3 regions of the Paenibacillus sp. E222 genome follow, and region 1 is predicted to be linked to each of the others. Evidence: predicted binding sites of a transcription regulator. Region 1 holds the regulator's gene; each other region holds the start of a gene.
The links. Region 1 encodes CtsR, which represses protease genes until heat stress. Its sites were predicted from a motif close to ATGGTCAATAAAGGTCAAACA; they were not measured.

Region 1 (3,285 bases):
CCTCTGACACACTCATAAATAGATACATACATCACGTATCAGGCCATGATTTGAAAGATATCATAACTTAGAGAACGGGGTGCAGGACGACATGGAAATTCAGAAATTAACCGTAGATGATTTTGAGCCAGCTATGGCACTCTCCGAGTATGCTTTTCAAGTGGTAATGAGTGAAGAACAAACGGAGAAGCGACGGAGTCAATTTGATTCACAGGATATATGGGGTGTATTTGAGGAAGGACAATTGGGTGCCAAACTTCACATTATTCCTTTTCAAACTTATATTCACGGAAGATCGTTCGAGATGGGCGGTATTGCGGGAGTAGCCACATGGCCAGAATATAGACGCAAAGGCTGGGTAGCCGGGCTATTGAAGCATGCGCTGGAGGAAATGAACCGTAACAAACAAAGTATATCGTTTTTGCATCCGTTCTCTTTTGCATTTTATCGGAGATATGGATGGGAGACGTATGTTGAGTTTAAACGATATAAAGTGCCTACAGCTCATCTGCCTGCAAAAAAGGCAACCCCTGGAACAATTCGGCGTGGCGATCCGGGAATCAGCGTATTAAAGGAAGTATACAGTGCGTATGCTGAGCGCTATAACGGAACCTTAATCCGAGATGATGCGAGATGGGAGAATTCAGTTCTCACTAATGGAGCCAGCCAGAAGGCTGTATATTATGATGAAGCTGGTAAAGCACAAGGCTATGTTTTATATGAGGTTAAGGAAAGAAAGTTTACCATTAAAGAGATCATTTATCTGAATGAAGAGGCAAGACAAGGTTTGTGGACCTTTATAGCCAACCATGATTCCATGATTGAGGAAGTCACTTTACAGGCACCAGCCAGTGATATGCTTGCTTTTCAATTAGATAATCCGCGGATTCAGCAGGAAATTGTACCTTTCTTCATGGCACGTATTGTGAGTGTCGAACAATTTATTTCCCAGTATCCTTTTGCGAGCCCAGACTCACCAGTACAGATTAATCTCCAGGTAGAGGATGCATACGCACCATGGAATGAAGGGGTATGGCAATTAAATGTGGCGATGAACGGTACAGCTTCAATATGGAAAACATCTGAGCCTGCTGCTAAAGATCAGACTGTTAAAGTAGACATTCAGACGCTTACCGCTATGCTGATGGGGTATCGTAGGCCCACAGAGATGGCTCAGATAGGTAGAATGGAAGGACCAAATGAAGCAATAAAAGCTCTGGAACAAGCAATTCCTGATCGGGAAACGTATTTACTTGATTTTTTCTGATCCTCATAGAGTAAAGAGTTTTCTAGGATCAATTTCATAGATTTAACGTGTATAGCATTACGTTGCTAGTGTGAGACAAATGGACTTCTCCAGTTATTTTGGAGAGGTTTTTTTGTGTCAGCCGAATATTTCGTGTAAAATCGTAAAAAATGAATAGTGCTCCCTCTTGGCAAAACCACAAAATATGCTATAATGTATATAAAGTCAAAGAAAGTCAAAGTCAACTAAAGGTTAAATACTTACGTAGCTTTCTTTCTGCAATCCGGTGGTGGGAGCCATTTTAAAGGTAGTACACATCAGCGGATAAAGGCAATATTAAAGGACCTTCGAGCGTCCTTCGCTCTCCTGTTAAAGACCGTTGAAGATCAGTTTCGCTGTTTCCTTGATTGGTTAAATGGGTGGAGAAGGTGTACTCTGTAGGGGCGTGTGGGTCCTTATTGACTTAACGTTTCAGACAGTGGAGGATGAGTCGATGCGTAATATCTCTGATATTATCGAACAATATCTGAAGAGTATTTTGCATGAAAGTCCCGAAGGAATGGTCGAAATTCAACGTAATGATCTGGCTGACCAATTTTCATGTGTGCCTTCCCAGATCAATTATGTCATCAGCACCCGATTTACACTCGAAAAAGGTTACCTTGTAGAGAGTAAACGTGGAGGCGGCGGTTATGTTCGCATACAGCGAATCGAATTGCCAGCTCACTCGGCTCTGCATAACCATTTGCACCATAGTATTGGAGATGAGATCGGGCAGACAGCTGCCGAAGGTCTGATCTACCAACTGGAAGAAGCACGTTTCTTGAGCAAAAGGGAAGCCGGGTTGATGCGGGCAGCTGTATCGAGAGAGATTATATTGGTCAAACTTCCTTACCGGGATCAAATTCGTGCCAGAATGTTAAAGGCGATGTTAATATCTTTGCTCGGTAAATGAAAACTATCGGGATCAAGGGGGTACATCATTGTGCTGTGCCAAGAATGCAACAAACGACCGGCAACACTCCATTTCACGAAGATCGTGAACGGAGAGAAGACGGAATTCCATATTTGTGAGTCATGTGCTCGTGAAAAAGGGGAAATGATTCCCGGAACATCCAACGGATTTTCTATTCACAACTTATTGTCCGGGTTGCTTGATTTTGAACCCTCAGGCAAGAATGGCAATACGGGAGCAACACCTGCACAATCCCTTCGTTGTGAAGAATGCGGCATGACCTATTCACAGTTTAGCAAAATCGGCCGCTTTGGCTGTAGTTCTTGTTATAAATATTTTGACAGTCGTTTGGACCCGCTATTCAAACGGGTTCATGGCAGCACTTCCCACGTGGGGAAAGTGCCTGCACGAGCTGGTGGCCGCATCAAGGTCAAAAGACAGATTGCTGATCTGAAACGGGATCTTCAGGAGAGCATAACGCAAGAGGAGTTTGAAGAAGCTGCTCAAATTCGTGATCAGATCAGGGAACTTGAAAAAGAAATAGCTCAGGAGTAAAGTTTGTGATGAGTAGGAGGGATGCGTAATGCCTAATCTTCGTTTTACAGAGAAGGCGCTCAGCGACTGGATGCGTAGTGATGCGGCTGATTCCGAGATCGTCATTAGCAGCCGGGTCCGGATCGCACGCAACCTGCAGCATTATCCGTTTCCGATGCTGGCTTCCAATGAGCAATCGGAAGAAGTGCTGAATAAGCTGAGCGAAGTACTTCAATACGATGACGTTCATGCCTTTGGAGATTTTCATACTCTGGATCTGATTGATATCGATGACCTTGACAAACGGGTGCTGGTGGAGAAACATCTGATCAGTCCCAGTCTTGCGAACGAATCCAGAAATGGTGCTGTTATTCTCAGTGAGGATGAATCTGTAAGTATTATGATTAATGAAGAGGATCATCTTCGTATCCAGTGCCTCTATCCGGGGTTCCAGGTGAAAGAAGCCTGGGAGAAAGCTTCCGCCATAGATGATGCTTTTGAAGCGCATGTGGATTATGCTTTTGATGACCGCAGAGGATATTTAACCAGT
Region 2 (3,285 bases), 1.1 Mb from region 1:
TAGTTCTGTACAGGCAGCTTCAGTATCCACGAAAGTGACAACACCTACTGAGGTAACTCTGAAATCGGGAGGCAAAACGCTTACTCAAAAAGGACTCCTTCAAGGCGGCTCCACTTGGGTATCGCTTACGGCTGTCAAAGATGTAGCGGGTGGAAGCTTGAAATATGATGCGAAAACCAAAGAGTATGCCCTGACAGCAGCCAATAACAAAATGACGATCAGTCTGTTGGATGGTGATCCAATGCTGAGAATAAATGGGTATTACCCAGGGGTAGAAGCGAAGCTGATTAATGGCCGATTGTACATTCCGTTCTCTGCAATGAGAGATTATTTGGGTGTACAGGGCAACTGGGATGGTAAAGCCAAGACACTGTCGCTGAGCAAAGTGAAGCAAAATAACGTGGCAGTCAAAGCGGCAACAGTGAAAGTCAGCATCAAGAATGCTGAAGTCGATATTCAATATCCTCAGGTGAGCGGACTGGCGAACGATAAAGCGGAAGCGGCTATCAACAAGGTGTTGAAAGATGAAGTCGATGCTTTTGTAGCAGATTTCAAAAAACAAACCAAGGAATTTGGTGATGCAGCAGCGAACCGTCCATATGCATTTGAGAGTTCTTATGTCGTGACATACAACGAAAATGGTGTACTTGGGCTCATTACGCAAAGTTATCAGGACTATGCAGGCGCACATGGCATGACGTTCCGTACAGGTCACACCTTTGCTCTGGATTCCGGTAAGGAATTGAGTCTGGATGATGTGATCCAAAATAACAAAACCGTACGTGAGACAGTAAGCAAAAAAGTGGGAGATCAGCTTAAAGCCCGTGGTGGTTACCTTGAAGGCTATAAAGGTCTAAATAAAGATCAGGATTTCTATGTAACCCCAACTGGTGTAGTTGTATTCTTCCAGTTGTATGAGTACACAGCTTATGCGGAGGGTTTCCCAGAATTCCCGTTCACATACAAAGAGTTGCTTCCTAAAGGCACAGAGCCGTTCAGTGGCTTAACGGCCAACAAGTAAGAGTATCGGAAGTATTAGTCATTCCTTAAGTAATTCATTGGATATCTGGAACTCTAACGAACCTGTTGCATCTTATAAGGCTAGATATATGAGGCTTGGGATATTGTAACGAATCGTAGAGAGGCTATGGAGTGAAGAAACGGGGAAATCGAAAGAAAACGGGAACATATAGCAACGATAACATTCCTGTGATTCGTTAGAATTCCATTTCGTTGAAATGGTGGTCAATAGCGTGTGCTCAGTTCGTTAGATGTGATGTACGTTAATATTAGCTGTGTTCGTGTTGTTGTAGTGTCCGTCTTCACATAGGTTCTAGGGCCATTGTAATGCTATTAGATTTAAACGAATTATGCACTCTTAAATTATCTTCAAAAAAAAGGACGCCCTCGTCATATTGACGAGAGCGCCCTTTTTTCATATAGGCAACTCAACTGGGCGTTACCCTTTGAGTTGCCTATATGGTATATCCGTTTAATTGGCGATTCGCCTCGGCTTAGATGCCTTGGGAACCTACGTTTTCGATAACTTTATCGATGATACCGTAATCAGCAGCTTCAGCAGCGCTCATAAAGTAGTCACGATCTGTATCTTTCTCGATACGCTCCAGCGGTTGGCCTGAGCGCTCAGCGATGATGCGGTTCAAGGTATCACGCATTTTCAGGATGCGGCGGGCACGAATTTCGATGTCCGAAGCTTGACCTTGCGCACCACCAAGCGGTTGGTGAATCATGATTTCGCTGTTAGGCAATGCAAAACGTTTACCTTTGGCACCTGCGTTCAACAGGAATGCACCCATCGAAGCCGCCATACCTACACAGATGGTAGATACATCCGGTTTGATGAATTGCATAGTATCGTAAATCGCCATACCGGCTGTAATGGATCCGCCTGGGCTATTGATGTATAAGTGAATGTCTTTCTCCGGATCTTCCGCAGTAAGGAACAACATCTGTGCCATGATGGAATTCGCTACAACGTCATTTACATCACTGCCAAGGAAGATGATACGATCCTTCAGCAATCTGGAATAGATGTCATAGGCGCGCTCACCGCGGTTGCTCTGTTCAACGACCATTGGAATATAACTCACGTGAAAAACCTCCTCGGAAATGTAAATGTTAAATTGGTGTTTATATATAAACTGTTACCGTATTACCCACATCATAAACAATTTCAAACAAAAAGTCAAAGAAAGTCAAACTAAGTTTGAAAAAAAAGAAACCTATTCGGTTTCATTGGTTAAAAGGGTTATGAGCTACTAATTAAGAGTGGCGCGCCCGCCAAGAATCGAACTTGGATCTCAGGCTTCGGAGGCCTACGTCATATCCATTGGACCACGGGCGCACATTGATTATTGCTGCAAGCATAGCTGCATAAAGCTGTTTTGAAATAGAAGTTTCAAAGATGTGACAGCAATAATGATTATAGCTCATGAATAATTGAATTGCAAGCAGATGTTCACTGTTGTGGTTTGGATAAGCTTGAAAATGATCATGATGAAGATAAGTGGATAAAGAGCGCAAATAGGTAAATGCTAAAAGAGGTTTTGGATATGCCATATGAAAAACAACAGCAAGCAATATGTAGATGGAAAATTTACTTTGCTTCTATATATGGTATCGAACAGGTTGTTCTCGATCAGAGTAGGGTGACATTGTGAAAATAGGCGCGTACAAACGCCTGAAACGTGTCGAAATAAGGCTTTGAAACACTTGCATGTCGCGTCAGTTTTAGGTAGAATAGACGTGGGACTTAAAAAGTTAACCCGGGACGTTTTAGGGCCATGAAAGAAAGCTTGGAACGAGAAGCTTGCGGGAGTGGAAAGCATGCGAACGATTTTAGAAGTACAAAAGCAGCTTCTGCCTGATCTCATGGATGTCTTGAAGAAGAGATACACGATTCTGCGCCAGATCATGTTATCGGATGTGATCGGACGAAGAACGTTAGCTAATTCCATGCAGATGACCGAGCGGGTTCTGAGGGCTGAGACCGATTTGTTAAAGGCTCAGGGACTTATTGAAATTGACAGTGCAGGGATGAAGATCAGTGAGGCAGGGCATGAATTGCTGCAGCAGTTGGAACCCGTCGCCAAAGAACTGTTTGGATTATCCGAACTGGAAGAACGCATCAAGCAAGCCTACGGTCTGCAAAAGGTAGTTGTGGTTCCCGGCGATTCGGACATTTCTCCATTTGCCAAACGGGAGCTGGGCAGAGCCGGAGCGAAGGCTCTGGGTAATATCATGAGTGATAACGATGTTGTCGCC
Region 3 (3,285 bases), 610 kb from region 1:
AAGCTCGTTTTGGTGTGGAAAGCTTGTATCAAGAAGCAATCGACATTTTGCTTCCTGAAGCTTACACAGAAGCAATCGACCAAACGGACATCTTCCCGGTTGATCGTCCTGATGTAGATATCGAACAATTCGCTAAAGGACAAGTTTTCAAGTTCAAAGCGAAAGTAACCGTTAAACCTGAAGTTACACTGGGTGACTACAAAGGCGTTGAAGTTGCTGTAGCCAAACATGAAGTAACTGATGTTGAAGTGACTGAAGAGCTCGAGCGTCTTCAACAACGTCACGCAGAACTCGTTGTTATCGACGAAGGTGCTGCACAAAACGGCGACGTTGCTGTAATCGACTTTGACGGTTCCGTTGATGGTGTACCGTTCGAAGGCGGACAAGCTGAGCGTTATTCCCTGGAACTTGGTTCCAACACGTTCATCCCAGGATTTGAAGAGCAGGTTGTGGGTCTGTCCACAGGCGACTTCAAAGACGTTGAAGTGACTTTCCCAGAGAGCTACCATGCAGCTGAACTGGCTGGCAAACAAGCGGTTTTCAAAGTGAAAGTACATGAAATCAAACGTAAACAGCTTCCTGAGCTGGATGATGAATTTGCTAAAGATGTTAGTGAATTCGATACGCTTGAAGAGTACAAAGCTGATCTGAAAAAACAATTGGAATCCCGTAAAGCAGACGAAGCCAAAGCAGCTCAAGAAAATGCTGTTGTAGAAAAAGTGGCTGAAAATGCTGAAGTGGACATTCCTTCTGCAATGGTTGAGAGCGAAGTACAAAACATGATGCGTGATTTCGACAACCGTCTGCGCAACCAAGGTATGAACCTGGAAATGTTCCTGAGCTTCTCTGGTCAAACACAAGCTGACCTGAGAGGACAAATGCAGGAAGATGCTTCCAAACGTGTTCGTAACAACTTGGTTCTTGAAGCAGTTGGTAAAGCGGAGAACATTGAAGTGTCTGACGAAGAAGTTAACCAAGAACTCGAAAAAATGGCTGAGTCTTACAAGCGTCCTGCTGAAGAGATTCGTGGCATTCTCGAGGGTAATGGTTCCCTGGACAGCCTTCGTGATGAAGTGAAACTGCGTAAAACGATCGATGTTCTCGTTGAGAACAGCAAAGTCGTTGAAGCTGTTGAAGCTCCAGCTGAAGAAGTTGCTGCAGAAGCTGACGAAAAATAAGACAAGCTGTTATGTAATGAACAGCTGAATAAACGATAAGGCACGTGAATCATTGCGTGCCTTATTTTTAAATTATGGCATCCATTTTATAGAGGATTCAGTAATAATATGGATGGGATTTGTTGCGGAATTGGTTATGCATATCCAACGTGCTATGGTTCTCCTGCAAATAAAAAAAAGGTGAAACGGCATAGGATTGCTCCGATTTGCACATACATAGAAAACATGGTTAAATATGATCAGGCTAAAAAGTAAACTCACCCCGTCTTGACACCACTTGTGAAAAATGACATTGTCACAGGAACGTGTTAGAATGAATTTGGGTTTGCTTTACAGGTAGCCTATGTCTAATTACATGTAGAAAAGAGGTTGGTCTCATGAGTCTGGTGCCAATGGTTGTAGAACAAACCAATCGAGGCGAGCGTTCTTACGATATATATTCGCGTTTGCTGAAGGATCGCATTATTTTTCTAACCAGTGCGATTGATGACGATGTAGCCAATCTTGTCATAGCTCAGCTTTTGTTTTTGGCAGCCGACGATCCTGAGAAGGATATCAGCTTGTACATTAATTCACCTGGTGGTTCTGTCACCGCAGGGATGGGTATATACGATACGATGCAATATATCAAGCCGGATGTATCGACCATTTGCGTAGGTATGGCAGCAAGCATGGGCTCGTTATTGCTGACAGCAGGTGCTCCTGGCAAACGATATGCGCTGACAAACAGCGAAGTGATGATTCATCAGCCGCTTGGCGGCGTTCAAGGACAGGCTGCGGATATCAAAATTCACGCAGAATGGATTATTAAAACACGTCAGAAACTGAATCAAATATACGTCGATCGTACAGGTCAACCCCTTGAGAAAATCGAGCGGGACACAGACCGTGACTTTTTCATGAGTGCTGAAGAAGCCAAAACGTACGGCATTATTGACCAGGTGCTCAGCAGACCGATCAATTCCTAAAGGGGTGGTTTCATGTTTAAATTTAACGATGAGAAAGGGCAATTGAAATGCTCTTTTTGCGGTAAATCTCAGGAACAGGTGCGCAAGCTGGTCGCTGGACCGGGCGTTTACATTTGTGATGAATGTATCGAACTGTGCACTGAAATCGTAGAGGAAGAGCTCGGTCATGACGAAGAACTGGACCTCAAAGATATTCCAAAACCGAAAGAAATCCGCGATATTCTTGACCAGTACGTTATTGGACAGGATCAGGCTAAGAAGTCTTTGTCTGTAGCGGTTTACAATCACTATAAACGGATCAACACGCAAAGCAAGATTGAGGACGTTGAATTGCAAAAAAGTAACATTTTGCTGTTAGGGCCTACGGGTTCTGGTAAAACGTTGCTTGCGCAAACGATGGCTAAAATCCTTAATGTTCCTTTTGCTATTGCTGATGCAACTTCATTGACGGAAGCAGGTTATGTCGGCGAAGATGTAGAGAACATTCTGCTCAAGCTGATTCAAGCTGCTGATTATGATGTGGAAAAAGCAGAGCGCGGCATTATTTATATCGATGAAATTGATAAAGTAGCGCGTAAATCCGAGAACCCATCCATTACACGTGATGTATCGGGTGAAGGTGTTCAACAGGCGCTCCTGAAAATTCTGGAAGGAACTGTTGCTTCTGTACCACCACAAGGTGGTCGTAAGCATCCACATCAGGAATTCATCCAGATCGATACTACGAACATACTCTTCATTTGCGGCGGTGCCTTCGATGGTCTGGAGCAAATGATCAAACGCCGGATCGGTAAAAAAGTCATTGGCTTTAACACCGTTGCGGAACAAAAAGATCTTAAACCAGGTGAATATCTGGGTATGGTATTGCCGGAAGACTTGCTGAAATTCGGTCTGATTCCGGAATTTGTAGGCCGTTTGCCAGTTATCTCCACTTTGGAGCCGCTGGACGAAGACACATTGGTACGGATTCTTTCCGAGCCAAAAAATGCGCTTACGAAACAATACCAAAAACTGCTTGAGCTGGATAATGTAAATCTGGTGTTCGAACCAGGAGCATTGCTTGCGATTGCGAAGGAAGCCATTAAACGTAACACGGGTGCACGTGGACTGCGTGCAATTATCGAGGGCATTATGCTTGA

Region 2: the regulator CtsR is predicted to act here: its motif matches at 2,203-2,223, upstream of clpP (ATP-dependent Clp endopeptidase proteolytic subunit ClpP).
Region 3: the regulator CtsR is predicted to act here: its motif matches at 1,346-1,366, upstream of clpP (ATP-dependent Clp endopeptidase proteolytic subunit ClpP).

The regions. Positions count from the first base shown of each region.
Region 1 is NZ_CP058552.1:2,092,086-2,095,370, forward strand. It holds gene eis (GNAT family N-acetyltransferase) at 92-1,267, shown strand; gene HW560_RS09105 (CtsR family transcriptional regulator) at 1,740-2,201, shown strand; gene HW560_RS09110 (protein-arginine kinase activator protein McsA) at 2,232-2,756, shown strand; gene HW560_RS09115 (protein-arginine kinase McsB) at 2,785-3,285, shown strand, end outside.
Region 2 is NZ_CP058552.1:1,007,659-1,010,943, reverse strand. It holds gene HW560_RS04505 (PdaC/SigV domain-containing protein) at 1-1,021, shown strand, start outside; gene clpP (ATP-dependent Clp endopeptidase proteolytic subunit ClpP) at 1,515-2,111, opposite strand; tRNA gene HW560_RS04495 (tRNA-Arg) at 2,291-2,365, opposite strand; gene HW560_RS04490 (sugar-binding transcriptional regulator) at 2,848-3,285, shown strand, end outside.
Region 3 is NZ_CP058552.1:2,702,156-2,705,440, forward strand. It holds gene tig (trigger factor) at 1-1,178, shown strand, start outside; gene clpP (ATP-dependent Clp endopeptidase proteolytic subunit ClpP) at 1,556-2,146, shown strand; gene clpX (ATP-dependent protease ATP-binding subunit ClpX) at 2,159-3,285, shown strand, end outside.